4 regions of the Pseudoalteromonas apostichopi genome follow, and region 3 is predicted to be linked to each of the others. Evidence: predicted binding sites of a transcription regulator. Region 3 holds the regulator's gene; each other region holds the start of a gene.
What was found. Region 3 encodes sigma-54, which starts transcription at its own class of promoters, with help from an activator protein. Its sites were predicted from a motif close to GTTGGCACGNNNNTNGNNT; they were not measured.
Positions count from the first base shown of each region.

Region 1 (7,449 bases), 400 kb from region 3:
AGAGGCAAAGTCGGCACAGCTTGCTTACCCTTTGGTGTAATTCGCCCTTCAGGAGAGAGCTTTTTATAACGCGGATTTTTAACTAAACGTGGATTTCCGTCTTTATCGTAAATTAAACTGAGCGCATCACCCGGGTATATTAAATGCGGATTCGCGATTTGCGGGTTCATCTGCCACAAATCAGGCCATTGCCAAGGCTGGTCAAGATACACGCCAGAGATATCCCAAAGCGTGTCACCTTTTTTTACAACGTATTGTTTTGGCGCATCTTTTTTAATTGTTAAGACATCAGCAGCTACCGAAAAAGCACAGCTAAAGGCTAACAAAGCCGCAACTAGTGGGTATCTCATTTGGCTTCCTTGAGTTGTTTTTAGATTATTATCGACCAAAACCTGTTAAAGGTGAACACGAATGGCTAAAATAAGAGCATACAATACCCTAAATGAATCACAAGTGTAAAAGGTAACTATGGCTAGGTTAGAAGTTTTGAGATTTCCGGATGAGCGTTTGCGTACAATCGCGAAAGAAGTACCAGAAGTAAACGATGAAGTTCGTCAAATCGTCAAAGACATGCTTGAAACTATGTATGACGAAAACGGTATCGGCTTAGCAGCAACGCAAGTAGATATCCACCAGCGAATTGTGGTGATCGACGTATCTGAAGAGCGCGACCAACCGTTAGTATTAATCAACCCAGAAATCACTAAGAAAGATGGCTCAACAGTCAGTGAAGAAGGCTGTTTATCAGTCCCTTATTCATACGCAAAAGTTGACCGCGCAGAAACTGTTACTGTTAAAGCGCTTAATGAAAATGGTGAAGAATTCAGCTTAGACGCTGACGAGCTATTAGCGATTTGTATTCAGCATGAGCTTGATCACCTTAAAGGCACTCTTTTTATTGATTATCTATCGCCTTTAAAGCGCCAACGTATCCGTAAAAAGCTTGAAAAAGAAGCTAAGCTGGCTGCTAAATCATAAGTTCATCAATAGGAATATCTGTGACACAACCATTACGCATTATTTTTGCTGGTACGCCGGACTTCGCTGCGCGCCATTTACAAGCACTGATTGACTCAGAGCACGACGTTGTTGGTGTTTATAGCCAACCAGATCGCCCTGCGGGCCGAGGTAAAAAGCTAAAAGCCAGTGAAGTTAAAGAGCTAGCACTTGCCCATGACTTACCTGTATTTCAACCGCAATCACTAAAATCTGATGAAGCGCTTGCAGAACTTACAAGCCTAAACGCAGATATCATGATTGTGGTGGCATACGGCTTATTATTACCAAAAGCTATTTTAGATGCTCCGCGCTTAGGGTGCTTAAATGTGCATGGTTCTATTTTACCTCGCTGGCGTGGTGCAGCGCCTATTCAGCGTGCTATTTGGGCTGGCGACCGTGAAACAGGTGTAACAATAATGCAAATGGATGAAGGCTTAGATACAGGCGACATGCTGCATATCAGCCGCTGTCCGATTGATAGCACAGAAACCAGTAGCTCTTTATACAATAAACTAGCTGCGCTAGGTCCTGATGCACTGATTAGTACTATTAATCGCCTTGCTGCAGGTGAAATCACGCCAGAAAAGCAAGATGACACGCAAGCAAATTACGCGAAAAAGTTATCTAAAGATGAAGCCAATATTGATTGGTCAATGGATGCTGAGCAAATTGAGCGTAATATCCGAGCCTTTAACCCATGGCCTGTTTGCTTTACCGAAATGGCAGGACAAACAGTAAAAATTTGGCAGGCAGAAGTTGTATCGCAAAGTGCGCAAGCAGGTGAAATCATTGCTGCTGATAAGCAAGGTATTTTAGTCGCCTGTGGGCAAGGTGCACTTAAAATCACCCTTCTCCAACCACAAGGTAAAAAACCAATGGCTGTTAGTGACTTTCTAAATGGTCGCAGTGATTGGGTTGAACCTGGCTCAGTATTAGGTCAAAGCAATGAGTAATGTAAGAGCACTTGCTGCTGAAACCCTCTACAACGTAGTCGATAAAGGTGCATCACTTAATCAAGAACTACCTTTTGCAAGCCAAGAATTATCACCTAAAGATAAAGCCCTGCTGCAACAGATTTGTTACGGTGTGCTGCGCTATTTACCTAGCCTAGAAAATTATTGCCAGCAACTTTTAGATCAACCGCTAAAAGGCAAGCGCCGTATTTTCCAATTCTTGTTGTATGTGGGTATTTACCAACTTCAACACATGCGTGTACCGCCTCATGCGGCAATCAGCGAAACGGTTAATGCGCTTCAGCAAATGCGCGCTCTTGGTTTAAAAGGCCTGATTAACGCTATTTTACGCAGTTTCCAACGTGAACAAGCTGAGCTTGAAGAAAAAGCACAGCAAATTCCTGTTTGCAAATTTAACCACCCAGGTTGGTTTATCAAACAAGTAACCGCTGCCTACCCTGATAATTGGCAAGAAATCCTTGAGGCGAATCAGCTTCAAGCTCCTATGTGGTTACGAGTAAATCAAGCGCAATACAGCACCCAAGAATACAGTGAGATGCTTAAAGCGAATGATATTGAGCATACCCTCAATGCTAATTTTCCTGATGGTATTAAGCTAGCAAAACCTTGTGATGTATACGCATTACCAGAGTTTGATACTGGCGCCTGCTCAGTACAAGATGCCGCGGCACAATTAGCTGCGCGTTTCCTAGCACCAGAAAATGATGATGTCATTTTAGATGCATGTGCAGCGCCAGGTGGTAAAACGTGCCATATTCTAGAGCTTGCTGATGCCGACGTATTAGCACTTGATAGCGACAGCGAACGCCTAGAACGCGTTAAACAAAACTTAGTGCGTATTGGCTTAACTGCTGATCTACAATGTGCAGATGCATCACAGCCACATATTTGGTGGGATGAACAGCAATTCGACCGTATTTTGCTTGATGTGCCCTGCTCAGCAACGGGCGTAATCCGTCGCCACCCTGATATAAAATGGCTACGTCGTGCATCTGATATTGAAGACCTCGCTAATTTACAAGGCGATATACTAAATAGTATCTGGCCTCTACTTAAGCCTGGTGGTACTTTAGTTTATGCAACCTGCTCTGTATTACCGCAAGAGAACCAACAACAAGTTGCTAAGTTCCTTGCCAATAATCAAAGTGCTGAACACATACCTTTGCATGAAAACGACACCCCAACGATACCTGGCCTACAATTACTGCCTGGTGAAAGTGATGGTTTCTACTACGCAAAGCTAGTTAAAAAACACTAATAAGAACAAGCTATGAAAATAATCATACTCGGTGCCGGACAAGTTGGTGGCACATTGGCAGAAAACCTCGTCGGTGAGCAAAATGAGATAACCGTTGTCGATATCGACGGTAACCGTTTGCGAGAGTTACAAGATAAGTATGACTTACAAGGTGTTACTGGCCACAGTGCTCATCCCGATGTATTGCGTCGTGCAGGTGCCGAAGACGCCGATATGATTATTGCCGTAACCAGTTCTGACGAAGTGAACATGGTTGCTTGCCAAGTGGCCTATAGTATTTTTAATACACCAACCAAAATTGCCCGTATTCGCTCAGAGCAATACTTAAAGTATCGTGAGAAGCTATTCCATAACGATGACTTACCTGTTGATCACTACATTGCTCCTGAAGCGTTGGTGACTAAATATATTCGTCGCTTAATCGATTATCCGGGTGCTTTACAAGTATTACAATTCGCTGATGGCATGTTATCGCTGGTTGCGGTGAAAGCGTATTACGGTGGCTTGCTGGTTGGTTATGCACTTTCGGCCTTGAAAGAACATATTCCGAATGTCGAAACCCGTGTAGCGGCTATTTATCGTCAAGGTAAAGCTATAAAGCCGCTTGGCACAACCGTTATTGAAGCTGACGATGAAGTATTCTTTATCGCAGCAACCAAGCACATTCGAGCAGTAATGAATGAACTTCAAAAACTCGAACGTTCATACAAAAAGATCATGATTGCCGGTGGTGGTAATATCGGTGCGGGTCTTGCTCGTTCACTTGAGAAGAACCACAGCGTTAAACTGCTTGAGCGCAATAAAGAGCGTGCTGCGCAGCTATCTGAAATGCTTGATAACACCGTGGTGTTTTGTGGCGATGCCTCTGATCAAGAGCTGTTATCTGAAGAACATATTGAACAAGTTGATGTATTCATCGCAGTCACTAACGACGATGAAGCAAACATTATGTCTGCGATGCTGGCAAAGCGTATGGGCGCACAAAAGACCATGGTGCTTATTCAGCGTGGCGCTTATGTTGATTTAGTTCAAGGTGGTGAGATTGATATTGCTATATCGCCCCAACAAGCAACAATCTCGGCGCTATTAACACATGTTCGCCGTGGTGACATTGTTAATGTTTATTCGTTACGTAAAGGTGCAGCAGAAGCAATTGAAGCTGTCGCTCATGGTGATGAGCATACTTCTAAAGTTGTTGGCCGAGCAATTGCAGATATCAAGCTACCAGCAGGAACAACTATTGGTGCTATTGTGCGTAACGATGATGTACTGATTGCCCATGACGATACCGTTATTCAGTCTGGTGACCACGTAATCATGTTTTTGATTGATAAAAAGCATATTACGGTTGTTGAAAAGCTGTTTCAGGTAAGTGCGATCTTCTTGTAAACGAGAGCTTATAAACGAAAAAAGCAGCCATAACGGCTGCTTTACGACTCTTGAAGTGAAAGTACCTAACTTTTCAAAAAGATTCTATTGAATCTGTGCGAACTCTTCTTTCGAAAGCTCGCCATTACCATCGCTATCTAGCTTTGGAAATAACTTTTCAAGCTGCATATTTGCAGACGCTTCTTCTTTACTGATCACGCCATCACCGTCGGTGTCAAAAGTTGCAAAGCTTACACCTTGTGCAAAAGCTGCCGATGATGTTGCTAGTGCTAAAATTGCGATTGTTGTGCTTAACTGTTTCATAATAATTACCTTAAAATTTGAAAAGAGTGAAATCCGTTTCTGAGATCCTTGTTTAGTGGAAACTGGTTTATTACGAGTTAATTACGTTACTCTGCTTCTGAAAACTCTGCTTCAGTAAGAACACCGTCACCATTCACGTCTAAGGTTTTAAACTGCGACATAATTTTTGCATCAACGGCCGCTTCACTTTTACTGATCACGCCGTTACCGTCTACGTCTAAGGTGTCAAAGTCAGTTGCTGCAAAAGCCGCTGAAGAAGATGCAAGTGCGATTAAAGCTAATGTTTTGTTTACTGTTTTCATAATGATATTCCTTCAATATTAAGAGTGTTAGCTGATCGCACTTCCAGTGTTGTCCTCTTTCATGGATTCCCTTATCCACTTAGGCTGTCTTTGGCAGCTCAGAACTAATCAGCTAGATAAACTGGTTTTGCTTAATCACATTAAGCTTTAGAAAATTCTTGTTTCGATAACTCACCGTTACCGTCAGTGTCTAATTCACTGAATTTGCTCATTAGCTCTGCATCAACAGACGCTTCGCTTTGGCTGATAACACCGTTGCCGTCAACATCTAGGGTATCGAAATCACTCATTGCAAATGCTGCTGATGAAGATACAAGTGCCATAAGTGCTAATGTTTTATTTACTGTGTTCATAATGTCATTCCTTCAAAGTGTGTAGTCTTGAGTTAGGAAGTCCTTTTCAATGTGTCCTTACAATGAAATTAAGCTTTAGAGTACTCTTGTTTAGACAGCTCACCATTGCCGTCTGTATCAAGCTCTTTAAATTGGCTCATTAACGTTTCGCTTACTGATGCTTCGCTTTTGCTGATAGCGCCATCGCCATTCACATCGAGTGTGTCAAAATCAGCGGCAAACGCTGCTGATGAGGTTGCAAGAGCTACAAGTGCTAAAGTTTTGTGTAACGTTTTCATAATCACTATTCCTTCAATGTTGTCTCAACTGTGATAGAGGAAATTTTCCTGAATCAGTTTTTCTCTGTGTTCGCTTAGACTATTTCAACTTCGATGCCAAAGTTAAAAAGAATAATAAAATCAGTATCTTGAATTGAACTTTCGAGAATTTATGATGACTAGAGCGATTTATTTGTTGCTGTTTTGCAACAGGCTCAGTGATTGGTTTTACGCTCCCTTTAAAATCAATAAGTTATAAAGATTAAAATGGAGACAATAACGATTAACTCGGATTAGAAAACAAAAAAATGAGGTGTTCGAAAATAAACTCTATCTGAACAACGAAATTTAAAGAAAAAAATCGAAATTAATTTAACTCATAACAGATTGATTTTATTGATTGTTTGAATTTATTTATAAATTAATTTTGATATTTATAGGGTTAAATCGGGGAAAATAGCCATTTTGTTGCAAAATGGCGAATTGGTAGCCGGAATTAGCTGTCTAATACAGAAAGGTCAATTAAGTGCTCTTTCATAAACGCTTTCATCTCATCTTCACTTGTATCAAGCTGCACACCCAGCATAAAACCACCCGCTCTTTTGCGAACGCTACATACTGTGCCACTAAACTCTCGTTTACTGAGTGTGATTTGACAGCTTTGTCCTTTAAAAGCGGTTAAGTCGTTACTGCTATTAATATCAAACTGCACGCCCGTAAGTGAAATATCTTTAATAAGTCCCGCCAGTGTTTGCTCTGCAATCACTAAGTTTGCAGGGAATAACGTAGGAATACGCGCTTCACTACGCAAGCTATAAAGCTGTACTTGCTGAGGAAAGTCGAGAAAAATTAAGCGATGTGGATGCGATGCCAAGGCGTTTATTTGCTGACGAAAAGCAATCACTTGCCCACCTCCCGCTTCAAGTACGGCGCGTATAACGACCATTACACCGTCTTTAATGACATCACTACTATTCGCTAAACGCTTTGCTGATGGATAGTTAAGAATGATGTACTGATCATTCATCAAACCAATAAATTCTGTTTTTACCCGTTTACTGTCGGTTGGTGTGGTAATTTCAACATCCACCAAGCTACCTGCAGGGATACAGGTTAGTTTCTCAAGATTGCGTTGTTTTTGAGTTTTTGGCACAGTAATGCCTCCACTTCTTGATAATCACCTTGCTTTGGTTAGCCTCGCCAGAAGGTAGGCGTAAACAGTACTAGTAGGGTGAATATTTCTAAACGACCAAATACCATTGCAATAGTAAGTAGCCATTTTGCCGTATCTGAAATCGCCCCGTAATGAGCAGCGACTTCACCTAAACCTGGGCCTAAGTTATTTAAGCAAGCAGCTGTAGCAGAGAATGCACTGATGTTATCCATACCAGTGCCCATCAGCGCCAACATGATAATGACAAACACCAAAGCATACGCAGAGAAGAACCCCCAAACCGCTTCGACAACTTTATCTGGCAGTGCCTTTCGGCCTAATTTAATTGAGTAGATAGCACGAGGATGCACAAGGCGGTTAAGCTCTCGAATGCCTTGCAAGTATAACAAGAACACGCGAACTACTTTCATACCGCCACCGGTAGAACCTGCACAGCCGCC
Region 1 is NZ_AP028065.1:1,770,636-1,778,084, reverse strand. It holds gene QUE86_RS07870 (LysM peptidoglycan-binding domain-containing protein) at 1-350, opposite strand, end outside; gene def (peptide deformylase) at 469-978, shown strand; gene fmt (methionyl-tRNA formyltransferase) at 999-1,952, shown strand; gene rsmB (16S rRNA (cytosine(967)-C(5))-methyltransferase RsmB) at 1,945-3,231, shown strand; gene trkA (Trk system potassium transporter TrkA) at 3,244-4,620, shown strand; gene QUE86_RS07845 (EF-hand domain-containing protein) at 4,705-4,923, opposite strand; gene QUE86_RS07840 (EF-hand domain-containing protein) at 5,010-5,225, opposite strand; gene QUE86_RS07835 (EF-hand domain-containing protein) at 5,366-5,578, opposite strand; gene QUE86_RS07830 (EF-hand domain-containing protein) at 5,647-5,856, opposite strand; gene QUE86_RS07825 (flagellar brake domain-containing protein) at 6,332-6,988, opposite strand; gene QUE86_RS07820 (TrkH family potassium uptake protein) at 7,027-7,449, opposite strand, start outside.
Region 1: the regulator sigma-54 is predicted to act here: its motif matches at 5,939-5,957, upstream of QUE86_RS07830 (EF-hand domain-containing protein).

Region 2 (7,449 bases), 530 kb from region 3:
AGATGGTAAAATCGTTGCTTCTTACAGTAATGGTGATACTTCATTCTTAGGCCAAGTGGCAATGGTGCGCTTTTCTAATTCACAAGGTTTACAGCAAGTGGGTAACACGGCATGGAAGAAAAGCTTAACCTCTGGTGAGCCAATTGCCGGTGAACCAGGTTCAGGTACATTAGGTTCAATTAACTCATCAGCTCTTGAGCAGTCAAACGTCAACTTAACAAGTGAACTTGTTGATTTGATCAGTGCTCAACGTAACTTCCAAGCAAATTCACGTGCATTAGAAGTTAACTCAACACTACAACAAAACATCCTACAGATCCGTTAATCTAAACGGCTCTGAGCTTAATCCGACACGAAGGCTGCTCCCTCTATTGGCAGCCTTTTTTCATTTTTACCATCCTATTTATGCGTCAATTTTACTTTGGCACTTTTATTGCATTTCTTTAGTTATCGTATTTTTAGTGAGTCAATGTTATGGACAAAATGGTCTACATTGCCATGTCGGGTGCAAAGCAAAGTTTGCGAGGTCTTGAACTCAAGGCGAACAATCTTGCTAATGCTAACACCACTGGCTTTAAAGCTGATTTTGCACAAGCTCGCTCTATGCAAGCCTTCGGTGAAGGTCTGCCATCTAGGGTGTTTGCAATGCAAGAACGCCCTGGATCTAATATGGAATCGGGTGGCTTTGTTGAAACTGGCCGCGAGCTTGATATCGCGATGAGTGACCGTGGTTGGTTGAGTGTACAAGATGCATCAGGCAATGAGGCGTACACCAAAACTGGCACATTAAACATTACTCCAGATGGCGCGTTGATCACTAGCCACGGCCGTCAAGTAATTGGCGAAGGTGGTCCAATTATTTTGCCGTTACCTATCGAGAAAGTTGAGTTTAGTGAAGATGGCGCTATTCAGGTTCGCCCACAAGGTGCGCCTGCTAACTTTTTAGAAGTAGTTGATCGGCTGAAAGTGATTGAGGCTGATAACACTCAGCTTGAAAAAGGTAATGACGGATTATTCCGACCAAAAGAAGATATGTTGGTAAATGATCTATGTGGTTTTTGTGATATTTCACCGAACGTGAAAGTACTGTCGGGAACGCTTGAGATGTCGAATGTAAACCCAGTGCATGAAATGGTCGACATGATCAGCAATCAACGCCAATTTGAATTACAAGTTAAATTGATGAAAACAGCCGAAGAGCTCGATGAGCGTCAAGATCAGCTGTTACGCATTGTTTAAGATGACTGAGAGGGTAGAGTTATGAATCCTGCATTATGGATCAGTAAAACCGGGCTTGACGCCCAGCAAACCGATATTTCGGTGATCTCAAATAATCTCGCGAATGCCAGCACGGTCGGTTACAAAAAAAGCCGCGCCGTATTTGAAGATTTACTATATCAAAACATTAACCAACCAGGTGGTCGTTCGTCACAAGACACTGAAATGCCATCGGGCTTAATGCTAGGTGCCGGTGCCAAAGTGGTTGCTAACCAAAAGAACTTTTCACAAGGTAACATGCTTACCACAGAAAATTCATTGGATTGGATGATTTCAGGTCCTGGCTTTTTTGAAGTGCAATTACCTGATGGCAATATTGCCTATTCACGTAATGGTCAATTCACGACTGACGAAGATGGTCGAATTGTGACATCGGGAGCGGGTTTTCCGTTGCAGCCTGAAATGAATGTTCCAGATGATGCACAATCAATCACTGTTTCGCAAGACGGTGAAGTGTCAGTTCGTATCGCAGGGCAACCAGACAATGTGGTAATTGGTCAGCTAACTATTAGTGATTTTATTAATCCATCGGGTCTTGAGCCCATGGGGCAAAACTTATACACAGAAACCGCTGTTAGTGGTGCGCCTGTGCAAGGTAACCCAGGTATCGATGGTTTAGGCAGTGTGGTTCAAGGTTCTCTTGAAACGTCTAACGTGAATGTGACAGAAGAGCTCGTTAACTTGATTGAAACACAACGAATTTATGAAATGAATTCAAAAGTGATTTCAGCGGTTGATGAAATGCTTAGTTACATTAATCAGCAGCTTTAATGGGTAGGAGGCAGCATGCGTAATATTATCTTAGTCACATCGGCAGCATTAATGCTGGGTGGTTGTATGACAACGCAAAATCATCATGTGGTTCAGGATGACCCTTACTATGCGCCTATGTACCCGGAGCCTACAACAGAGCCTATGGTACCAACGGGGTCGTTGTTTGATAGTTATTCATCAAATGACTTGTACTCAGATAAAAAGGCTCTACGCGCTGGCGATATCATCACTGTTAAATTGCAAGAGTCTACTCAAGCGACCAAAGCAGCTAAAACCGAAACAGATAAAGAAACGGATGCGAGTTTAGATCCAGTAATTGGTCTGGGAGGTAATCCAGTTAACATTGGTGGTGATAGTATTCAATTTGGTATTGGCTCGGGGGCATCGTTTAAAGGTGACTCAAAGTCTAATCAATCAAACAGCTTATTTGGTGATATTTCTGTCAACGTGATGCGTGTTTTACCCAATGGAAACTTAGTTATTCGCGGTGAAAAATGGCTTACGTTGAACACTGGCGAAGAGTTTATTCGCCTTGAAGGCTTAGTTCGTCCAGAAGATGTTTCAGCTAGTAATACAGTAACATCAAACCGAATTGCCAATGCGCGAATTCAATATTCAGGTAAAGGGCAAATTCAAGAAACACAAAGCGCAGGTTGGCTGTCTCGTTTCTTTAGTAGTTCGCTTTTCCCATTTTAGAGGAACAAAGTCATGAATGGGTTTAAATACATCATCGCTCTTTGCTTAATTAGCCTGCAGTTTTCTGCACAGGCTGAGCGAGTCAAAGATGTATCTATGGTTGAAGGTGTTCGTGCAAACCAATTAGTCGGTTATGGTTTGGTTGTAGGTTTGCCAGGCACAGGTGAACAAAGCAGATTTACTCAACAGAGCTTTAAAGCCATGTTAAATGGCTTTGGTATTACTTTACCAGATAGCTTAAAACCTAAAATTAAAAATGTTGCAGCCGTTGCTGTTCATGCAGAGCTACCAGCATTCAGAAAACCAGGGCAAACCATAGATATTACGGTTTCGTCTATCGGGAGTGCAGGTAGTTTACGCGGTGGTACCTTATTACAAACCTTTTTAAAAGGGGTTGATGGTAATACGTATGCGATTGCACAAGGCAGCTTAGTTGTTGGTGGTCTAGGTGCTGAAGGAGCTGATGGTAGCCGGGTCATTATTAACACGCCAACGGTAGGTCGTATTCCAAACGGTGCCATTGTAGAGCGTGCTATTAAGAGCCCGTTTATGCAAGGTGACTACATTACCTTTAATTTAAACCGCCCTGATTTCACAACGGCAAAACGCTTAGAGCAAACAATTAATGATTTAGTTGGCCCTGATAGCGCGCAGGCAATCGATGCAGCCTCAGTTCGTGTATTGGCACCGCGTGATGCATCTCAACGTGTTGCGTATTTGTCTACTCTTGAAAACTTAGAGTTTAAGCCGGCAGACACCGCTGCAAAAATTATTGTTAACTCGCGCACTGGTACAATTGTGATTGGTAAAAATGTGAAGCTGCAGCCTGCGGCTATTACGCACGGTGGTTTGACGGTCACTATTGCTGAGCAGCAAAATGTGTCACAACCAAATGCCTTAAGTGAAGGTGAAACCGCTGTCACAAATCAAAGCATTATTGATGTTAATGAAGATGACTCACGTGCTTTTGTATTTAACCCAGGTGTTAATCTTGATGATCTCGTTCGAGCCATCAATGAGGTTGGAGCCGCACCGGGTGATTTAATGGCGATTCTAGAAGCTTTAAAAGAAGCGGGGGCGATAAACGGGCAACTGGTTATCATTTAAATTAAAGCGCGCTTTCGAGCGCGTTTTTGTTTCTAGTAGTTATTAAATCATTTAGCACACAAATATCAGTCAAAATCTTTGTTCTGAAGTTACTTCATTCCACTATCAGTTATTAGCTATTCATTTATAAAGTTTTTTATTGGCGCAATTTTTGCATTTTATTTTTCATTATTAACTATTGTGTCAAAAAGCTGATGGATACTAATCATCTCGACAAGCAAAACTTTTTTGATTTAGGTAACTTAGACTCATTACGTCAAAGTGCTTTGAAAAGTGATGCCTCTAGCGATGCGTCAAAAGAGGCGCTGAAAAAAGCGGCGGCACAATTCGAGTCTATCTTCACTCAAATGCTTCTTAAAAGTATGCGTAAAGCAAATGAAGCGTTTGAAGATAAAGACAGCCCATTTAACTCAAGCGGCGTTAAGTTTTTTGAAGAGATGCATGATCAACAAATGTCGGTTGAGCTTTCATCTAATGGCTCGCTCGGCCTAGCTGACTTGATAGTGCAGCAGCTTTCGCCTGACGGTAAGAAGTTTACTCCTGGTTCTGTGCTTAGAACTACTGCTGACTTTGATAGTGATAAACGGGCAAGCGGTGTGGTTGATAGCAAAACTGATGTTAAGGCTGAACCGCAAGCTGTCGCAGATACAACAGCAAACGAGCAAACAGAAAACCGCTTTGAAGATGTGGAGTCTTTTATTAGCTCTGTTTGGGAGCACGCAAAAAATGCTGCACAGAAGATTGGTTTAAATCCTGCTGTGATGGTTGCTCAAGCAGCCCTTGAAACAGGTTGGGGTAAACACATTATCAGTAAAGCTGATGGCACAAGTAGTAACAACTTATTCAATATTAAATCGGATACAAGCTGGCAAGGTGATAAAGCGAGCAAAGTCACGCTTGAGTTTGAACAAGGCGTGCCAGTTAAAAAGCAAGCAAGTTTCCGTTCTTATCAATCGATTAAAGACAGTGTTAACGACTTTGTGGATTTCTTAAATGAAAACCCTCGTTATCAAGAAGCACTCAATAATACCGCAGAGCCTGCAGCCTTTTTAGATTCGTTACAAAAAGCAGGTTATGCAACTGATCCAAATTATGCCGATAAAATTAAGCAGGTATTGAAGCGTGTTGAGCTTCAAAGCGTCGCTGCTTCATTGGTACGTTAAGGAGTAGACCCTGATGTCATTTAGCTTATATGACATAGCAAATGCCGGTGTAAGAGCTAACTCTGAGCTTTTACAAACCACCAGTAAAAACATCGCCAACGTTAATACCGAGGGCTATGTGCGTGAGCGTACAGAGTTCACAACCATGATCGACAACCAAGTGGGTCGTGGTGAAACGTATCGCTTACTGAATGAATTTGCGCAGAAGCAATTAAATAGAGATACCTCTAATAAAACATTCTTTGATCAATTTGTGACTGAAGCAAGCCGTGTAGATAGCTTGTTTTCTGAAGAGTCAAACAGCTTATCAACGAGTGTCAATTCGTTTTTTAACAATGTACAAGAAAGCTTAAATCAACCGTCATCAACAGTAGCTCGTTCACTGGTAATGACTGATGCACAAAACTTAATTGATCAAATGGACAGATTATCGAGCATTGTGGTTGACCAAAAAGCAGTGGTAAATGAGCAACTAGAGATTTTTTCTGAAGAAGCAAATAACCTGATCCAAAATATCAGTGATTTGAATACTAAGATTGCGTCGGTTCATGGTACTGATCGTGAGTCAGTATCAAGTGGTTTATACAATGAACGCGATAAAGCGATTCGTGACTTATCTGAGCTGATTGATATTGAAACCCTTGATGGTAATAACGGCGAAAAGCAAGTGTATTTAGGCTCAGGCCAAGCTCTTGTCATGCAAAGTGGTACATTTAACTTGTTTTCATTCAGTGGCGATCCTGATCCGAACTTTAAAGAATTAAATCTTGATGTAAACGGTGGCAAAGCCGTGCCGCTTGAAGTTGATGTAAGTAAGTTGAAAGGCAAAATTGGCGGCTTACTGGCATTTCGTGACGATATTTTAGTGCCAGCACAAAATCAATTGGGTCAAATGGGCTTAGCATTAGCTGATGCCTTTAACCAACAAAATAGCTTAGGTATGGACGCTAATGGTGAAATTGGTGGTGATATTTTTGCTATTCCAACAGTTGATGCGTTTGGTTATCAAGCCAATACGGGTACATCAACAATGACGGCAACTCTTGAGCCAGGTAAAGGCAGCGAATTGCCAGCAAGTGATTTTATCGTTACTTATACCAGCGCCACGACTGTTGAAATTCAGGCAATCGATAATAAAGGTGAACCCATTGGTACAGCATCTACAGCAAATGTGACTGCCGGTGTGATTGACTCTTCAACTATCACTGGCGGTGAAGCATTTGGTTTACAGCTTAATGTATCGGGTGCTGCCAATACCGGTGATCAATTTATGGTTAAGTTGAACTCTCAGGCTGCAACCAGCTTAGAGCTTGCGACGGAACGCCCTGAAGACTTAGCATTAGCATCACCTATTCGAACTGCGAACGATATTAATAACACCAGTGACGCAAGTATTTCTGCTGGTACAGTCTCAGATATTGATAACTCAACGGGTATTACCGTAGGGCCACCACCTAGTTTGGCGAATGGCGATATCACTCTAGTGAAAACGGCGAATGCTAACGAATATCAAATCACAGATGGCAACGGCACATCAACGTTTACTATTACACCACCTGCTGAGAATATTCTTGCTCAAGCGGGAGCTCCTTATGATGCTTATGGCTTCGATTTTAATATCGAAGGCTCTCCAGCTACAGGCGACACTTTCACACTTGAGTTTAACACTGGTGGTTTTGATGATAACCGTAATGGTTTGCTATTGGCTGATTTACAAAATGGTGAACTAGTTCGTCAAAATGTTGAAGCAAGTAGTACTGCTGATAATCATAAAACCTTTAATCAAGCATATTCTGGAATTGTTACTGATATTGGTGTTGTGACTAGTCAAGCTCAAACCAATGGCGCAGCCTTTACAGCATTGGCTGATCAATCAGAAGCCTGGTATGAATCGCTATCAGGTGTAAACCTTGATGAAGAGGCGGCAAACTTACTGCGTTTTCAACAATCGTATGCGGCATCTGCACAGGTACTTTCAACAGCACGTACTATTTTTGACACCTTATTAAGTGCGGCGAGGTAATTATGCGTATTTCAAATAACATGATGTATAAGAATAACCTTAACTCTATTCTTAACTCACAGCAAAATGTAAACAAAGCACAAGAGCAGGTTAATACCCAAAAGCGTGTATTGACTGCTGCTGACGATCCTTCAGCAACGGCTCGCGCTTTACTTTATAACGATCGCATTCAGGGTAATGAACAGTTCACAAAAAATATCACTATGTTGAATAGCCGCCTGACGACAGAAGAAAGTGTGCTGCAAAATATTAAAGGTGCACTTGAGTCTGCTTATACTTTATCTATTCAAGCAGGTAATGGTGCCTATAGTGATATCGACCGTGAAGGTATTGCTGAAGAAGTTAAGGCACTACAAAGCACCGTTCTTGATTTAATGAATGCAAAAACCGAAGATGGTAAGTTTATCT
Region 2 is NZ_AP028065.1:2,698,623-2,706,071, forward strand. It holds gene flgE (flagellar hook protein FlgE) at 1-325, shown strand, start outside; gene QUE86_RS12210 (flagellar basal body rod protein FlgF) at 475-1,239, shown strand; gene flgG (flagellar basal-body rod protein FlgG) at 1,261-2,049, shown strand; gene flgH (flagellar basal body L-ring protein FlgH) at 2,065-2,748, shown strand; gene QUE86_RS12225 (flagellar basal body P-ring protein FlgI) at 2,761-3,855, shown strand; gene flgJ (flagellar assembly peptidoglycan hydrolase FlgJ) at 4,050-5,018, shown strand; gene flgK (flagellar hook-associated protein FlgK) at 5,032-7,041, shown strand; gene flgL (flagellar hook-associated protein FlgL) at 7,044-7,449, shown strand, end outside.
Region 2: the regulator sigma-54 is predicted to act here: its motif matches at 3,994-4,012, upstream of flgJ (flagellar assembly peptidoglycan hydrolase FlgJ).

Region 3 (7,449 bases):
ATTCTTTTTTTGCTATTAAAAAGGACCGCAGCTTTGCTGCAGTCCTGATTAGTAAGTGAACTTAGTTTCATAATTTAATGTCGAGCTAATTTCTCTTTGTGTTTAATGACTTGGCGATCAAGCTTATCGATCAACGAGTCAATGGCTGCGTACATATCTTGATGTTCTGTAGAAGCGAACAATTCGCCTCCGTTTACATGTAAAGTTGCTTCTGCTTTTTGGCTTAATTTTTCTACATCTAGAATGACATGAACATTATTAATATGGTCAAAATGCCTTTCTAGTTTCGCAAACTTGGTGTTTACATAGTCTCTTAATGAATCAGTGATTTCTACATGACGACCAGTTAAATTTAGTTGCATAAGCATTTTTCCTTCTATGTAAAACGTCTAAATCAAACTCTTACGCTGATTAGACGGAGGTATTGCTAGAGACTCACGATATTTTGCAATTGTACGTCTAGCTACTTTAATTCCTTGCTCAGCCAATATATCTGCAATTTTGCTATCACTCAATGGTTTAGCCGAGTTTTCTGCAGCGACTAACTTCTTGATTAAAGCGCGTATTGCTGTTGAAGAACACTCACCACCATTTTCAGTGCTGACATGGCTTGAGAAGAAATATTTCAACTCAAAAATACCCCTAGGGGTATGCATATATTTTTGCGTTGTTACTCGTGAAATCGTCGATTCATGCATTTCGACCATTTCAGCAACATCATTTAGCACCATCGGCTTCATTGCTTCTGGGCCATGCTCAAAGAAAGCTTGTTGTTGTTGAACGATACAGTTGGTCACTTTTAATAGTGTATCGTTACGGCTTTCTAAGCTCTTAATAAACCACTTTGCTTCTTGTAAGTGAGAGCGAATAAATTGGCTGTCGCTACTTGATTTAACAGAGCGAGACATAGCCGCATATTGGCTGTTCACTCTAATCTTTGGCATACTATCTGGGTTTAACTCAACCACCCAGCGACCTTTTACTTTTTTCACTGATACATCAGGTATGACGTACTCAGACTCTTCGCGTACTATGCTATCCGCAGGCTTAGGGTTTAAGCTGTGAATTAGCGTCATTACTTCTTTAAGCTCATTTTCTTTAAGCTTAGTCTTTTTCATCAAAGTTCGATAGTCGCGACTCGCTAATAATTCGATATGCTCAGATAAAACCATTTTAGTTTCAGCTAAATATGGCGTGTTTGCATCGAATTGGCGAAGTTGAATACACAGGCATTCCTGTAAACTACGCGCCCCAATACCGACAGGATCAAACAATTGAATTCTCTTTAGGACCGCTTCGACTTCATCAAGTTCGATTTCTTCTTCATCACTATTTTGATTAAAGCTCTCGACGATATCTTCACAGCTTACCGTTAAAATACCAGAGTCATCGATAGCCTCAACAATTGCCACAGCAATCGCTTCATCAGTCGGACTAAAGGGAGTGAGCTGTAATTGCCACATAAGGTATTCGTGAAGGGTTTCGGTCGATGCACCTTGATAAATAGATTCATCTTCTGGCATTGGCCCTGATGATGTTGATGGAGCGGCACTCATGTACTCATCCCATGTAACATCCATGGCTAAATCGTCACTTACAGTGTCTTTATTTAGAGCATCACTGCTTTCTTGTTCATATTCGCTAGGTGCTTCGTCTGCAGAAGCGCTGACTTGCACATCGTCAGATTCAGCTTTTTGCTCATTTTTGCCGATGCTTTCTTCGTTGTAATCCGCTTCTTCCACTTCAAGTAAAGGGTTACTATCTAGCGCCTCTTGAATTTCTTGTTGGAGATCCAATGTACTGAGCTGCAACAAACGAATAGCTTGTTGCAGTTGTGGAGTCATTGTAAGTTGCTGGCCCATGCGCAGCTGTAATGATTGCCTCATGTATCCCTAACAATCCTTTTTTTAAGTTATCGATAACTGTGCAAAGACAGTTAAGTTATTATCGATTTATTGTCATTGTTATAAGTCTAGCAGATGCTCTAGTCGGTGGCGTAATGGTTACAGCCTAAATTGCTCGCCTAGATAAACATCGCGTACAGTTTGGTCAGCTAATACGTGCTCAGGTGTGCCTGATGCAATTAGCTCCCCATGAGAAACAATGTAGGCTTTTTCACAAACATCAAGGGTTTCTCGAACATTATGGTCAGTAATTAGTACACCAATACCACGATTTTTTAGGTGCTCAATAATTTTCTTTATATCTAACACTGAAATTGGATCAACACCAGCAAAAGGCTCATCTAAAAGGATAAATTTAGGATTAGCGGCTAATGCGCGAGCAATTTCAACGCGGCGACGTTCACCACCAGATAGCGCCATACCTTGACTATCACGGATGTGTTGGATGCTAAATTCATCTAATAAGCTATTTAGAGTTTCTTCCCGCGTGGTTTTATTTAGATCTTTACGAGTCTCTAAAATAGCCATCAAGTTTTGGTAAACTGTTAACTTTCGAAAAATCGAAGATTCTTGCGGTAGATAACCAATACCCAACCTCGCACGGCTGTGCATTGGCAAAAGGGTAATATCGTTATCATCGATGCTAATTTTACCTTTGTCGCTCGGAACTAGGCCTACAATCATGTAAAAAGTCGTGGTTTTACCAGCACCATTTGGGCCAAGCAAGCCAACAATACTGCCAGCTTCAACTTCCAGACCGACATTTTTAACCACTTGGCGGCCTTTGTAGCTCTTAGCTAAAAGCTCTGCTTTTAATGTGCTCATGGTTGGCCTTTATTGTCTTTTTTATTTTCAACAGGTACTAAAATAGTGTGTACACGATCTGATGAGTTTTCGTCTTTTTCAGCACTGATAAGCTGCTGAGCCATATCATAGGTAATGCTTTTCGCTGTTACTTTTTGACCAGCTTGGGTAACTTCAGCTTCACCGTTTAAGGTTAAGAAGCGTTTCGCAACATCATAACGAACTTCTTCAGCACTGGCGCTCATTACGGAACCATCCGTTTGTTTTTCTTCGAAGTAAGCTGGTTTGCCTGTTGCAATAATTAGCTCTACTGTACCTTCGGTATCACCGCCGTGTGCTTCAAGACGTTCTGCTGTAATACGACGATTACCATGCACGATCTCTACGTTACCTTCAAATATGCCAACGCCATCTTTTAGTTTACCAACTTGGCGATCTGAGCTAATGCTAATTTGTGCGCCAGTTTGCTCGGCAGCGGTGCCGGAAAACGCAATCAATAAGCTTGGGATCAGGAGTAATTTCTTCAGTTTATTGGTCATAGTATATGGTTCGTGTATGGTTAGTTAACTCAACAATTTCGGTTTTTAAATCGGCTTTTAAGCCTTTACCGGTAATCTTTAAATTCGGTCCTGTTAGTGTTACAGGTTGCTTTGAAAACATGGTCATTTTATTAATGTCGACATTAATGTTTTCTGCTTTTATATCTTCGATCATACCGTTATGGGTTAAGTTTTTAGCAACTACATCCCCTTCAAAAATCAGCTGATCATTTTCGTATAAAGTGGCTTCTTTGGCTTTTACTTGCCAAACCTGCTGGTCGCCATAAATAGTAAATACAGGTTGCTCAAAAAAGGTAAACCCTAATTGTTGATACAACTCCATTTTAGCCGCAGCTACTTTATGACTGATTTTTCCTTGCTCGTCATAAGCAGTTTGCTTTAACGCCACCGCAGTGTAATCAGGCGTTGCAATGATCTCGTCTTCACTAGTTATTGTGTCTGCTGATTGATTAAAGTACGGATACCACAACCACACCATGCAACAAACAAAAACAACACTCAGTAAAATACGGGCTATATTCATGCGCTGGTTCCATCGCTAGTTAACGGCTTACCGTTTTCTAACATCAGTAAATCAGTTAATTCACGCACGGCTCCAAAGCCACCTGGTAATAATGTGGTGTAATGAGCCAGCTTTTTAATTAGTGGGTGTGCGTCGTTAACAGCAACAGCAAACCCTACTTTTTCCATTACTGGTAAGTCTGGACCATCATCACCAATATAGGCAATTTGCTCATCAGTTAGCCCCAGTTTATCCTTTAACTCTTGATAAGCAATTAGCTTATCTTCTTGTCCCTGATAAATGTGCTGAACTGTTAGGCTAGTCATTCGCTGCTGAACTATTTGTGAATGGCGGCCAGTAATGACTGCCACTTCAAAACCACTATTTATGAGCGCTTTAATACCAAAGCCATCTTTTGTATTGAATGCTTTAAGTTCTTCGCCATCATTGCCTAAATAAATTCGGCCATCAGAAAAAACACCATCAATATCGCAGATTAGCAATTTTACTTTTTGTGCGCGCTGACTCACATCAGGGCTAAGAGGCTGGTAAAGCTCGGCGAATGTCATTGCTTAAAGAACTCCTGCTTTTAATAGGTCTTGCATATTAAGGGCACCAATAGGCGTATTACTATGATCTACCACAATTAAACCATTGATACGTTTACGTTCCATAATGTTCAATGCCTCAGCTGCAAGCATGTCAGGGCGCGCAGTAGTACATGAACGAGTCATCACTTGACTAATAGCAGTACTATGGATATCAATGCGCTGCTCTAAAATACGGCGTAAATCACCATCGGTGAATAATCCGGCTAACTTTTTGTCTGCACCTATTACCGCAGTCATACCAAGGCCCTTGGCTGACATTTCAATTAACGCATCTTTAATGCTTTGCGTTTCGTTAACGATTGGGGTGGCATCGCCTGCGTGCATAACATCATCTAATGTTAGTAATAAACGTTTACCTAGACTGCCACCAGGATGCGAAAGTGCAAAATCGTCAGCTGTAAAACCACGCGTTTCAAGTAACGCAACGGCTATTGCATCGCCCATAACTAATGTTGCTGTTGTACTAGCAGTTGGTGCTAGGCCTAACGGGCATGCTTCTTTACTTACTTTAATGCAAACATGGACATCAGATAGCTTTGCCATGGTTGAATCTGGATTGCCTGTTAGTGAAATCATCTTTGCGCCAATGCGCTTAATAACAGGAATTATGCTTAGTACTTCGCTGGTCTCACCAGAGTTAGAAATACACATCACTACATCATCATGAGTGATCATGCCTAAATCACCGTGGCTTGCTTCACCAGGGTGAACAAAAAATGCGGGTGTACCAGTACTTGCAAGGGTCGCCGCAATTTTATTACCAACGTGGCCTGACTTGCCCATACCGATAACAATGATACGGCCTGTACACTGGAACATTAATTGACAAGCCTTATCGAAATCTTGATTTATATATTGCTCAATTTCTTGTAAGGCTTGTGCTTCAATTTCGAGTACGCGCTTACCTTGCGCGATAAAGCTTTGTTGTGTCATTGATTATCCTATTTGGCTAAAAATATAGCCCTGATATGCAATAAATGCGACTAACAAGAAGCCACCTTCTACTCTATTGATACGACGAGCACCTTTAAAGTTCAATGACATGGCCATCAATACAACGGTTGCTGCAATCATAATAAGTGCATCGCGGTTTGCCGCAGAAGGGTCAATAATTGAAGGGTTGATAATGCCCGCAAGTGGTAATACAGCGAGTAAATTGAAGATATTTGAGCCAACGATATTACCCAGTGCTAAATCGTCTTCGTTTTTTAAAACCCCAGCAATACAGGCTGCTAGCTCAGGTAAGCTGGTACCAATGGCAATGATGGTTAAGCCAATAACGAGATCAGATAAACCAAAATATTTTGCAATATCAACCGCCGACCCAACTAAAAAATGCGAGCTAATAGGTAATAAAATCATGCCGATGACTAACCAAAATACGGCTGATTTTGTGCTCACGTCGTTCGGGACATCTTCACATGCTTCACTGACAAAAGGATCATCTTGGTTTTTCGCGCGCAGTGAGACGATCACTAAGCCACCAATGAATACAGCAAAGGCAACCATCAATGCAATGCCCTCAGTGAATGAAAAATAGTTATCTGAAAACACATACCAAGCTGCTACAGAGATTAACAGTACGAGTGGCATTTCGCGTTTAAGCGTCAAAGATGATACTGAAAGAGGACGCAATAAAGCAGTAACACCAAGTACAAGTAAGATATTGGTGATGTTAGAACCAACCGCATTACCTACTGCAGTATCTGTTTTATCAGCTAGAGCTGCTGATGCTGATACCATCATTTCAGGCGCAGATGAGCCCATAGCTACTACGGTTAAACCAATGATTAGGGTGGGGATCCCCATGTTTTTTGCGAGTGCAGCCGCCCCATAAACAAACCGATCGGCACTCCAAACGAGTGCAGCAAAACCAATAATTAAAATGACAAAAGAAGTCACCATTGTGATACGCCAACATTACTTATACAGATGACTGCAAATAGTAACAAAAGCGAAACTGAAAGTATAAGTAAAAGAATGAGCTGGCAAGCATAAAGCGTGCTGGGCGAGGAATCTAAATTTCAGGTGTGATTAAGTTCTTTGCAGCTAGCTTTAGAATTTATTGATAGGAAATATTACAAAATTTTACGATTTGTTTTTTCCATATTGACTAAAAAACCCTTAAAATGGCAAAACTAGTGAAAAAAGTTATGGAGAGCGACTTGTCGCAATCAATAGTAGAAATCAAGGATGTAACCTTTTCACGGGGCGATAGAATCATATATAAAAATATGAGTTTTAACATTCCGAAAGGCAAGATAACCGCTATCATGGGACCGAGCGGCATTGGTAAAACCACCATGTTACGCTTAATTGGCGGTCAGCTTAAGCCTGATTCTGGTGACATTTTATTTGAAGGCAACAGTATTCCTGGCATGACTCGCAAGGAACTTTATGCTGCCCGTACCAAAATGAGTATGCTGTTCCAAAGCGGTGCCTTATTTACCGATATGTCAGTATTTGACAATATCGCCTTTCCTTTGCGCGAACATACTCAACTTAGCGAAGATTTAATTCGTCTTGTCGTTTTAATGAAATTACAAGCCGTCGGTTTACGTGGTGCACAAGATTTAATGCCGTCTGAGCTTTCTGGTGGTATGGCTCGCCGTGCAGCCCTTGCGCGTTCTATTGCTCTGGACCCTGAACTGATTATGTACGATGAACCTTTTGCTGGCCAAGACCCTATCTCAATGGGGGTGTTAGTAAAGCTAATTAAATCACTCAATGAGGTGTTAGGTTTATCATCACTTATAGTAACTCATGATGTGACTGAGGTTTTGAGCATTGCTGATCACGTTATCATCATCGCTGATCAGGGGGTGATAGGAGAAGGTTCACCTGAACAAATGCAAAATCATCAATCTGAGCTAGTGCAGCAGTTTTTAAACGGCTTGTCTGATGGGCCTGTGCCGTTCCATTATCCAGCTCCTGCTTATGATAAAGAGTTATTGGGAGTGCACAATGCTTGATCTATTTCAGAAGTTAGGTCACAAAACGCTAGGCCGGTTTGCTGCTCTTGGTCGTTCAACACAAATGTTGTTTGGCGCATTAGTGAATATGCCTAA
Region 3 is NZ_AP028065.1:2,172,713-2,180,161, forward strand. It holds gene ptsN (PTS IIA-like nitrogen regulatory protein PtsN) at 1-71, opposite strand, end outside; gene hpf (ribosome hibernation promoting factor) at 75-362, opposite strand; gene QUE86_RS09770 (RNA polymerase factor sigma-54) at 390-1,886, opposite strand; gene lptB (LPS export ABC transporter ATP-binding protein) at 2,004-2,729, opposite strand; gene lptA (lipopolysaccharide transport periplasmic protein LptA) at 2,726-3,247, opposite strand; gene lptC (LPS export ABC transporter periplasmic protein LptC) at 3,237-3,791, opposite strand; gene kdsC (3-deoxy-manno-octulosonate-8-phosphatase KdsC) at 3,788-4,339, opposite strand; gene QUE86_RS09795 (KpsF/GutQ family sugar-phosphate isomerase) at 4,343-5,314, opposite strand; gene QUE86_RS09800 (calcium/sodium antiporter) at 5,318-6,286, opposite strand; gene QUE86_RS09805 (ATP-binding cassette domain-containing protein) at 6,535-7,353, shown strand; gene mlaE (lipid asymmetry maintenance ABC transporter permease subunit MlaE) at 7,346-7,449, shown strand, end outside.

Region 4 (7,449 bases), 1.2 Mb from region 3:
TCGGCCGTTACCCACGTCATAGCTGAATGACACCGTGCCGCTTCTAACTAATACGAGTTTTGATAAAGGTTGATCCTGATGGATCAGCACTTCTTTTTTAGCTTGTTGAAAACTGCTGCCAGCAAATGTCAGTAATTGGTCAACAAGATAGCTTGAAAAATGATATTGAAACATTAACGCCGCTCTTCGGACAATTGTCCTATTTATTACATCTTAATGACGTTAGCATTAAGATTCTAAGAATTTACGCTAACTTGCTAGTAAGGTGTTTCACGTTACTGATACCTTCATTTCCCGTGTAATGATTTTAAAGCCAAGATTTTTCTGCAGCTTTACAAGGTTTTTAGTAAGTTAGCTTTTTTATTTTATTGTCAAAGTAGCACTGAGTGCGTCAAAAAAAATGACAAGCTCCAATGCTAACCTAAAGCCTAGGAGAGAACAATTGAGTTGGGAATATTTAGGCTATTTAGCGTCAGCACTTTTGGTTGCTTCTTTGACAATGAGCGATGTTGTTAAGCTACGTTGGCTTAACCTAGCAGGATGTATTGCATTTACCTTCTACGGGCTGGCAATTGGTGCTGTTCCTGTGGCCTTTACCAATGCTTTACTAGCATTTGTGAATATTTACCACATCATAAAATTAAAGCGTCAGCAAAAAGCTGACGCTAAGTAACACTCAGTAATACTAATCTTCTTTTTTATACTTAAGCTGGCCCGCAATCCAAGTTTGTGTCACGTTTATATCGTGGATCTCTGAGACTGGCGCTTTGTAATAGTCTTTATCAATCAAGATAAAGTCAGCCCACTTTCCTTGCTCTAAACTGCCAAGTTTAAACTCTTGATGTGCAGCATATGCACCACCTAAAGTAAAAGCACGTAAAGCTTCATCACGCGATAGTAGCTCTTGTGGTCGCCAGCCGCCTTCTGGCAGCTGATTATGATCCATGCGAGTAATGGCTGAATATAAGCCGTCAAACGGATCAGCAAGCTCTACTGGAAAATCAGAACCCGCCGCAATCACTGAGCCTTGCGCTAAAAAGGTTTTCCAAGCGTAAGCCCCTTCAAGTTGTTTTTCAGTTAGACGTTGCTCTGCCATATGCATATCAGATGTTGCATGAACAGGCTGCATTGATGGAATGATTTTTAACGTTTTAAAACGAGGAATGTCTTCAGGAGTAACAATTTGTGCATGTTCAATTCGGTTACGAAGTAAAATTCCACCGGTTTTTTTAAACACATTTTCATAGGCATCTAGCACTACGTGATTGGCTTTATCACCAATTGCATGGGTGTTAGCACTAAAGCCATGGGTAAAGCTTAAGTTGAATAGTTGCTCAAGCTTTTCTTGGGTTTCAAGCATTAAGCCATGGTGATTTTTTCGATCTGCGTATTCCTCTATTAGGGCTGCACCACGACTTCCTAGCGCACCATCAGCATACACTTTGACACTACGAATCGACAGCATGTCATTCATATCTTTATATCGGCCCGCTTTAAGCATTGTTTCTAGCTGAGGATCAGCAGCACTTAGCATGGCTACTATTCTAACGGGAAGGGTGCTTTGTTCAGAGCGCTGCTTATACACTTGCCAGGTATCATAATCGATACCGGCATCATGGGTTGATGTAATCCCTAAACTAAGTAGATGTTTACCTGCATTATCTAATGCAGTATTAATGCTGGCATGGCTTGCTTTTGGTACATGCTGAGTAATAAGCGTTTCGGCTTTATCAATGAATACCCCTGAAGGTAAACCAGAATCCAGTTTTATAATTTCACCACCGGCAGGAGAGCGAGTTTCTTTGGTGATACCTGCAAGCTCCATTGCTTTTGAATTTACCCACACAGCATGGCCATCAACTCGAGAAAGCACTACGGGTTTATCTTTTAAATACTTGTCTAAATCAGCAGCATTTGGGAACTGTCCACCAGGCCACTGCTCTTGGTTCCAACCTCGACCAATGATCCAGCCTTGTTTATCTTTAGCAAACTCAGCTAGCATTTTGCCAACTTCATCTGCCGAGCGAGTACTTCTAACATCAAGTTGTGAAAGGTTATTACCTAAACCAATCACATGGCCATGGGCATCAATCAAACCAGGCAATAACGTGGCTTGTTGGCCATCAATCGTGGTGGCATCAGGAAAGCTTTTTTTGATTGAATCATTACCGGTTTTTACAACTTTACCGTCTTTAAAAACCAGTGTTGAAAAGTGTTGAGTTTCACCTTTGTAGGTTGGTGTGTAACCATTTACATTGTAAATTACTGTGGTATTGGCAAAACAACTTATCGAAGCTGTTGCCAGTAAGCTGATGATGAGTTTCATAATCTTCTAATAGTTTTTATTGAATTATGAAAACATTATCAGAGTTGCAGTAAACTGCAACTCAGCAGCAATTAAATAATCAAATAGACATTTTTATTTACTTGCGTAGACCTTAAATTCACTCAGCGATAATTTATTATCTTTATCGCTGTCGTAATTTTTAAAACGTGACCATAGAGCAGGATCTCTTGCAGACTCTGAGCGAGTAAGGTAGCCATCGTCATTACGGTCAAGTTGTTTAAATTTTTCACCAATACTATCTGCAGCAAAACCCAATGTGCTAAATCCACAACATAAAATTAGGCTGGCAAAGGTTAATTTTGACATTACTTTAACTCTTGTTTGTTAAATAGTGTTTAAATTCTAGGAGCGAAATTTGTTGATCCTTATCTGTATCCCACTCTGCCATGCGTTTTTGCAAGTGTGGTTGGGATGACAGTTCTTGCAAAGACAAAAAGCCATTTTTGTCTTTATCTAGGTGATCAAATCTTTGTTTTACATCCAATGCTAAGCTATTGAAGCTTATTGTAATTAAGGTACATGAAGCAAGCCAGAAAATTCTCATAATTACACTCCTTTATAAATAAAAGTGCTTGCCATAATTTAACTCCCATAATTTAAATCCGTTTACACATTCCCTCTGGGATTATGGCAAGCACTTTAAGCCGTTAAGGTTTGAATTTTTCAAACTCTTGTTCAGACAAAACTTGATCGCCGTTTTCATCTAGGTCGGCAAATTGCTTAAGTAAGTTATCGTGCTTAGTCGCTTCAGCTAAAGAAATCTCACCGTCGGCGTTTGTATCAAATTTAGCAAATCGAACATCCATTTGTGATGCTAAAACGGTAGCGCTGATAACCAAAAACATGAGTGAAAACGCTGCTAAAAGTTGTTTCATTACAATCTCCTATTGAATAAACGACTGAAACTCAGAAAATGAAATTTGACCATCTTGGTTACTATCTATTTGAGTAAAGTTGCTATGTAATAATGCATCTTCAGATGCCTCTGCTTCACTCAAAAAGCCGTTACTGTCTTTATCTAGCTCGTTAAAAGTCGTTTGCAGATCGAATGCATAACAGTCTACCGTAACTAGGTTTATCAACACTGCGGCTGAAATGGCCGTAATCTTCATTTTGTGTCCTAAATGACTAATTTACTTTGTAGTTATCAAAATTGGTGCCAGTTTTTAAATGTGTTAATTATCAGTGGGTTATATCTTTTGTGAGGTTTTTAATGCGAAATAGTTACAGAGTATTGTGTCTTTTTTGCAACGCTTTTTAGGCGACTAAGCTTTATTCACCTTGTTTCAATGAGTTAGCGTGTTGCTAAATAGCAACTATGTATCAGTTTTTGGGTAAAAGTCAGTACTTTTTAAGGTCGGATTCAGCGAGTGTCTAAGTTTATTCACTAATAATCAGCATCAGCAATTATGTTGAGAGTGAATATGCAAAATAAAGTAGCGATAAAAATGAAACAGTTAGTCAACTGGCGGCCTAGTCTCATTGGTCAGTTCGTTTGTAGTATTTTGCTGTCTTTACTGCCGTTATCTTTAGTGGTGATTTTGTTTTTAAATGCCCTTAATAAGCAGCTTGCGCTGACCCAAGAAATCGTCGGTGACAATTACGAACTTACCAAAGCATTCAATAACCTTAAACAAGACTTAAATAGTTTAGAAAGGGCGACTCGACAAAATTGGGTGCTTAAGAGTGAATCTCTCGATAGCCTGATTGCTAACAAGTGGCAATCTTCTTTGCAAAGTGTTGATGAGCTTATTTTTTTGAGCCCTACAGCTGATTATGTGTCGCAGTGGCGTCAGCTTGCTGAGGTATTACAATTTGCAGAGCAGCATTTGCTAGTTGAACAAAAGCAAGATGGTGAGCTGTTTGCTCCTGCTAGCAAGCTTATCAGTGAACAAACAAACTGGCTTAAAGAGCAAAATGAATTACGGATCACAAAAAACCAACAGCAATTAAAAGCATTACAAGCTTCATTTATTAATTGGTTAATAGCATTAATTCCACTCACGCTATTGGTAGGTGGTGGATTTCTATGGCGGATCAGCGGACGCCTACGAGAGCTTACCAATGTTATTGATAAATTAGGGCAAGGGCACTGGCAGCAAAAAATTCATGTCCGTGGTTCTTCAGAGTTAGTTGAATTAGGCAATAAACTTGAATGGGTACAAGCACAGTTACATATGCTTGAGCAGCAAAAAGATACTTTTTTGCGTCATGTGACACATGAGTTGAAAACCCCCCTAGCTTCTATGGTTGAAGGCACAGATTTACTTGCAGATGAAATTGTTGGCCCAATCAATAGCGAGCAACAAGCAGTCCTTGAGCTAATAACACAAAGTATGGTGCGACTTAGAGTCATGATTGAAAGCTTATTGAGTTACAACGCTATCCGCACTAGTAAGCAAAGCCTGAGCGAGCTTAATTTTAACGTGATGATGAATAAAATTGAGCGTCATTTTGAGCACCGATTATCTGCGCGTGACTTATCCATTGTTTGGGTTAACGAGTTACCAAATAAAGCCTTGTTTATATCAATAGAACTACTTGAAATGGTGCTTATTCAGCTGACCTCAAATGCGTTAAAGTTTTCGCCAGAACATGAGTCAGTGATAATCAAGGCAAGCTTAAAGCAGGGGCAATTAATTTTGAGTGTAAGCGACTTAGGCGAAGGCATTGATGATACTGAAAAAGCCGCTGTGTTCGGGGCTTTTTACCAAGGCAAGAATGCAAAACAACATACTGAAATGAGCAGCGGACTGGGGTTAACCATAGTCAAAGAAACCGTAGAGCAATTAAACGGTAAGCTCTCTATTACTGATAATGACCCTCAAGGGTGTGTATTTACAGCCATTTTACCAATTCAATTAACCCAAGGAGTTAACTGATATGGGCTTAGCTAATAAAGCCAGTTTTATGCTTGTTATAGGCACGTTTTTTATAACTGGGTGCACGCTCACGCAAAAGAATGTTGAGCCAGAACAAGTAGAGCCGAAAGCAGAGGTTAAACCTGATGGGCAACCTAACCCTAAACCTCGACCAAAAAGTGAGCCTTTGTATCCGTCCGCAAGTACCGTTATTGCATGGCATGCTGCCAAGTGTGGTGGCTTTAAAGCAAAATCTGACAAAGTAAATTATGTTGGTGAAAATGAACTAAAACGTCTTTTTGAGTCGATATGTTTATTCGCTGCTTCAGAACCTGAAAAGGCCCTTAACCTGCTTGATAAAAGCGACCGTGCTTATTATTGGCCAGATGATATTAAGCAGTATCTTTGGCTACAAAAGCAATATTTACAGCAAAGTTTAGCGGCAAAACAAGCAAAGCAAGCGCTGAGTGATGAAATGGAAAAAACCTTATCGTCGCTTGCGACTATCGAACAACAACTTCTGCTACGTGAAGAAACCAAGGAGCAGTAACCATGAATGAAGTAACAAAACCACGAGTTCTATTAGTTGATGACGATGCTAGTTTATTAAAGTTATTGGCGATTAGAATTGAGTCTAAAGGCTACTTGGTAAGTACTGTTGAAAGTGGCATTGAGGCATTACAAGCGCTAAAAAGCCAAACCTATGATGCGGTGATCACTGACTTAAGAATGGATGAAATGGACGGCATGGCCCTGCATCGCCAGCTGCAAAGTCGTTATCCTTCGATGCCGGTGATTATGATGACAGCGCATGGTTCGATTCCTGATGCAGTTGAAGCAACTAAACAAGGTATATTTGCGTTTATTACCAAGCCGGTTGATAAAGATGAGCTGTTCGACAGCCTTGCTAAAGCTATCGAGATCCATGGTGTACATGGTGATGAAACACCGACACAAACAAATATTGTCACCCGCAGCGGCGCGATGTTGCATTTACTTGAGCAAGTTAAATTGCTTGGCCCAACGCAAGTGAATGTGTTGATTTCCGGTGCTAGCGGAACAGGTAAAGAGCTGCTAGCACAAGCGATACATCAACATAGCCATGTTAGTGAAGGGCCATTTGTTGCTATTAACTGCGGCGCTGTGCCGGGGGAGCTTTTAGAGTCTGAATTGTTTGGTCATAAAAAAGGCGCGTTTACAGGCGCGGTAAAAGACCACCAAGGTTTGTTTCAACAAGCCCAAGGTGGTACCCTTTTTCTAGACGAAATAGGTGATATGCCGCTAAATTTACAAGTAAAGCTGCTAAGGGTTTTACAAGAGAAAACCATTCGCCCTGTGGGCTTTCAAGAAGAAATCCCAATTGATGTGAGGGTGGTGTCAGCGACTCACAAGAACCTCCCTGAGGCAATCAGCAACCAGCAATTCCGTGAAGATTTATATTACCGATTAAATGTGGTGAACTTAAAACTCCCTCCGCTTTGTGAGCGCAGAGAAGATATTAGTTTGCTAGCACAGCATTTTGCAGGTTTAATTGCTAAACGTATGGGACAAGAGCAAAAGCAATTTGCTAATGATGCGATGCATGCCTTGGTTCGCTATGACTGGCCGGGTAATATTCGTCAATTACAGAATGTGATAGAGCAGGTAGTAGCCCTAACACCCGGTAAAGTGATTGCAGCTCAGCTCGTAGAAAGTGCATTAAACAGCAATGCTAGTATTGCTGAGCCGCTTTCTTTAAATGATGCAAAAAAAGAATTTGAGCGAGATTATTTAATTAATACGCTGAAAATGTCAGCGGGTAATGTTGCCGAAGCCGCTAAGCTTGCGAAACGTAATCGCTCAGATTTTTATAAATTAATTAAAAAGCACAATATTAATGTTGAAAGCTTAATATAAGGAAAAACATGGCACTTTTTTTAGTCTATTTGGGCGGTCGTATTCAAGGATGCCACATTGAAATGCACGATGTTAGATTTGTCGTAGGCGATAACATTGAACAAACCTATTCAAAGCTTAAAGCACAGTGGGTGGGTGATAAAAGCAAAGTACATATGGATAGCTACATGCAAATTCAGCATATCGATGGCTATCAGGTTGAAGTAGTTGATACTCAACATAGCCAAGCTGAAAAACTGTATTTTGTGAATTTAGGTGCCTACCGAGCAGATAGTCTTGCTGAGCAACATGATTTTGCCTTGTACGTTGCGAGTAGCAGTGAAGAAGCAAAGCAACGCGCTAAAG
Region 4 is NZ_AP028065.1:925,440-932,888, reverse strand. It holds gene QUE86_RS04190 (Crp/Fnr family transcriptional regulator) at 1-174, opposite strand, end outside; gene QUE86_RS04185 (YgjV family protein) at 443-673, shown strand; gene QUE86_RS04180 (amidohydrolase) at 686-2,326, opposite strand; gene QUE86_RS04175 (EF-hand domain-containing protein) at 2,420-2,653, opposite strand; gene QUE86_RS04170 (EF-hand domain-containing protein) at 2,658-2,891, opposite strand; gene QUE86_RS04165 (PLC family EF-hand domain-containing protein) at 2,995-3,222, opposite strand; gene QUE86_RS04160 (EF-hand domain-containing protein) at 3,232-3,459, opposite strand; gene QUE86_RS04155 (HAMP domain-containing sensor histidine kinase) at 3,772-5,229, shown strand; gene QUE86_RS04150 (hypothetical protein) at 5,231-5,758, shown strand; gene QUE86_RS04145 (sigma 54-interacting transcriptional regulator) at 5,761-7,104, shown strand; gene QUE86_RS04140 (DUF1543 domain-containing protein) at 7,113-7,449, shown strand, end outside.
Region 4: the regulator sigma-54 is predicted to act here: its motif matches at 3,493-3,511, upstream of QUE86_RS04160 (EF-hand domain-containing protein).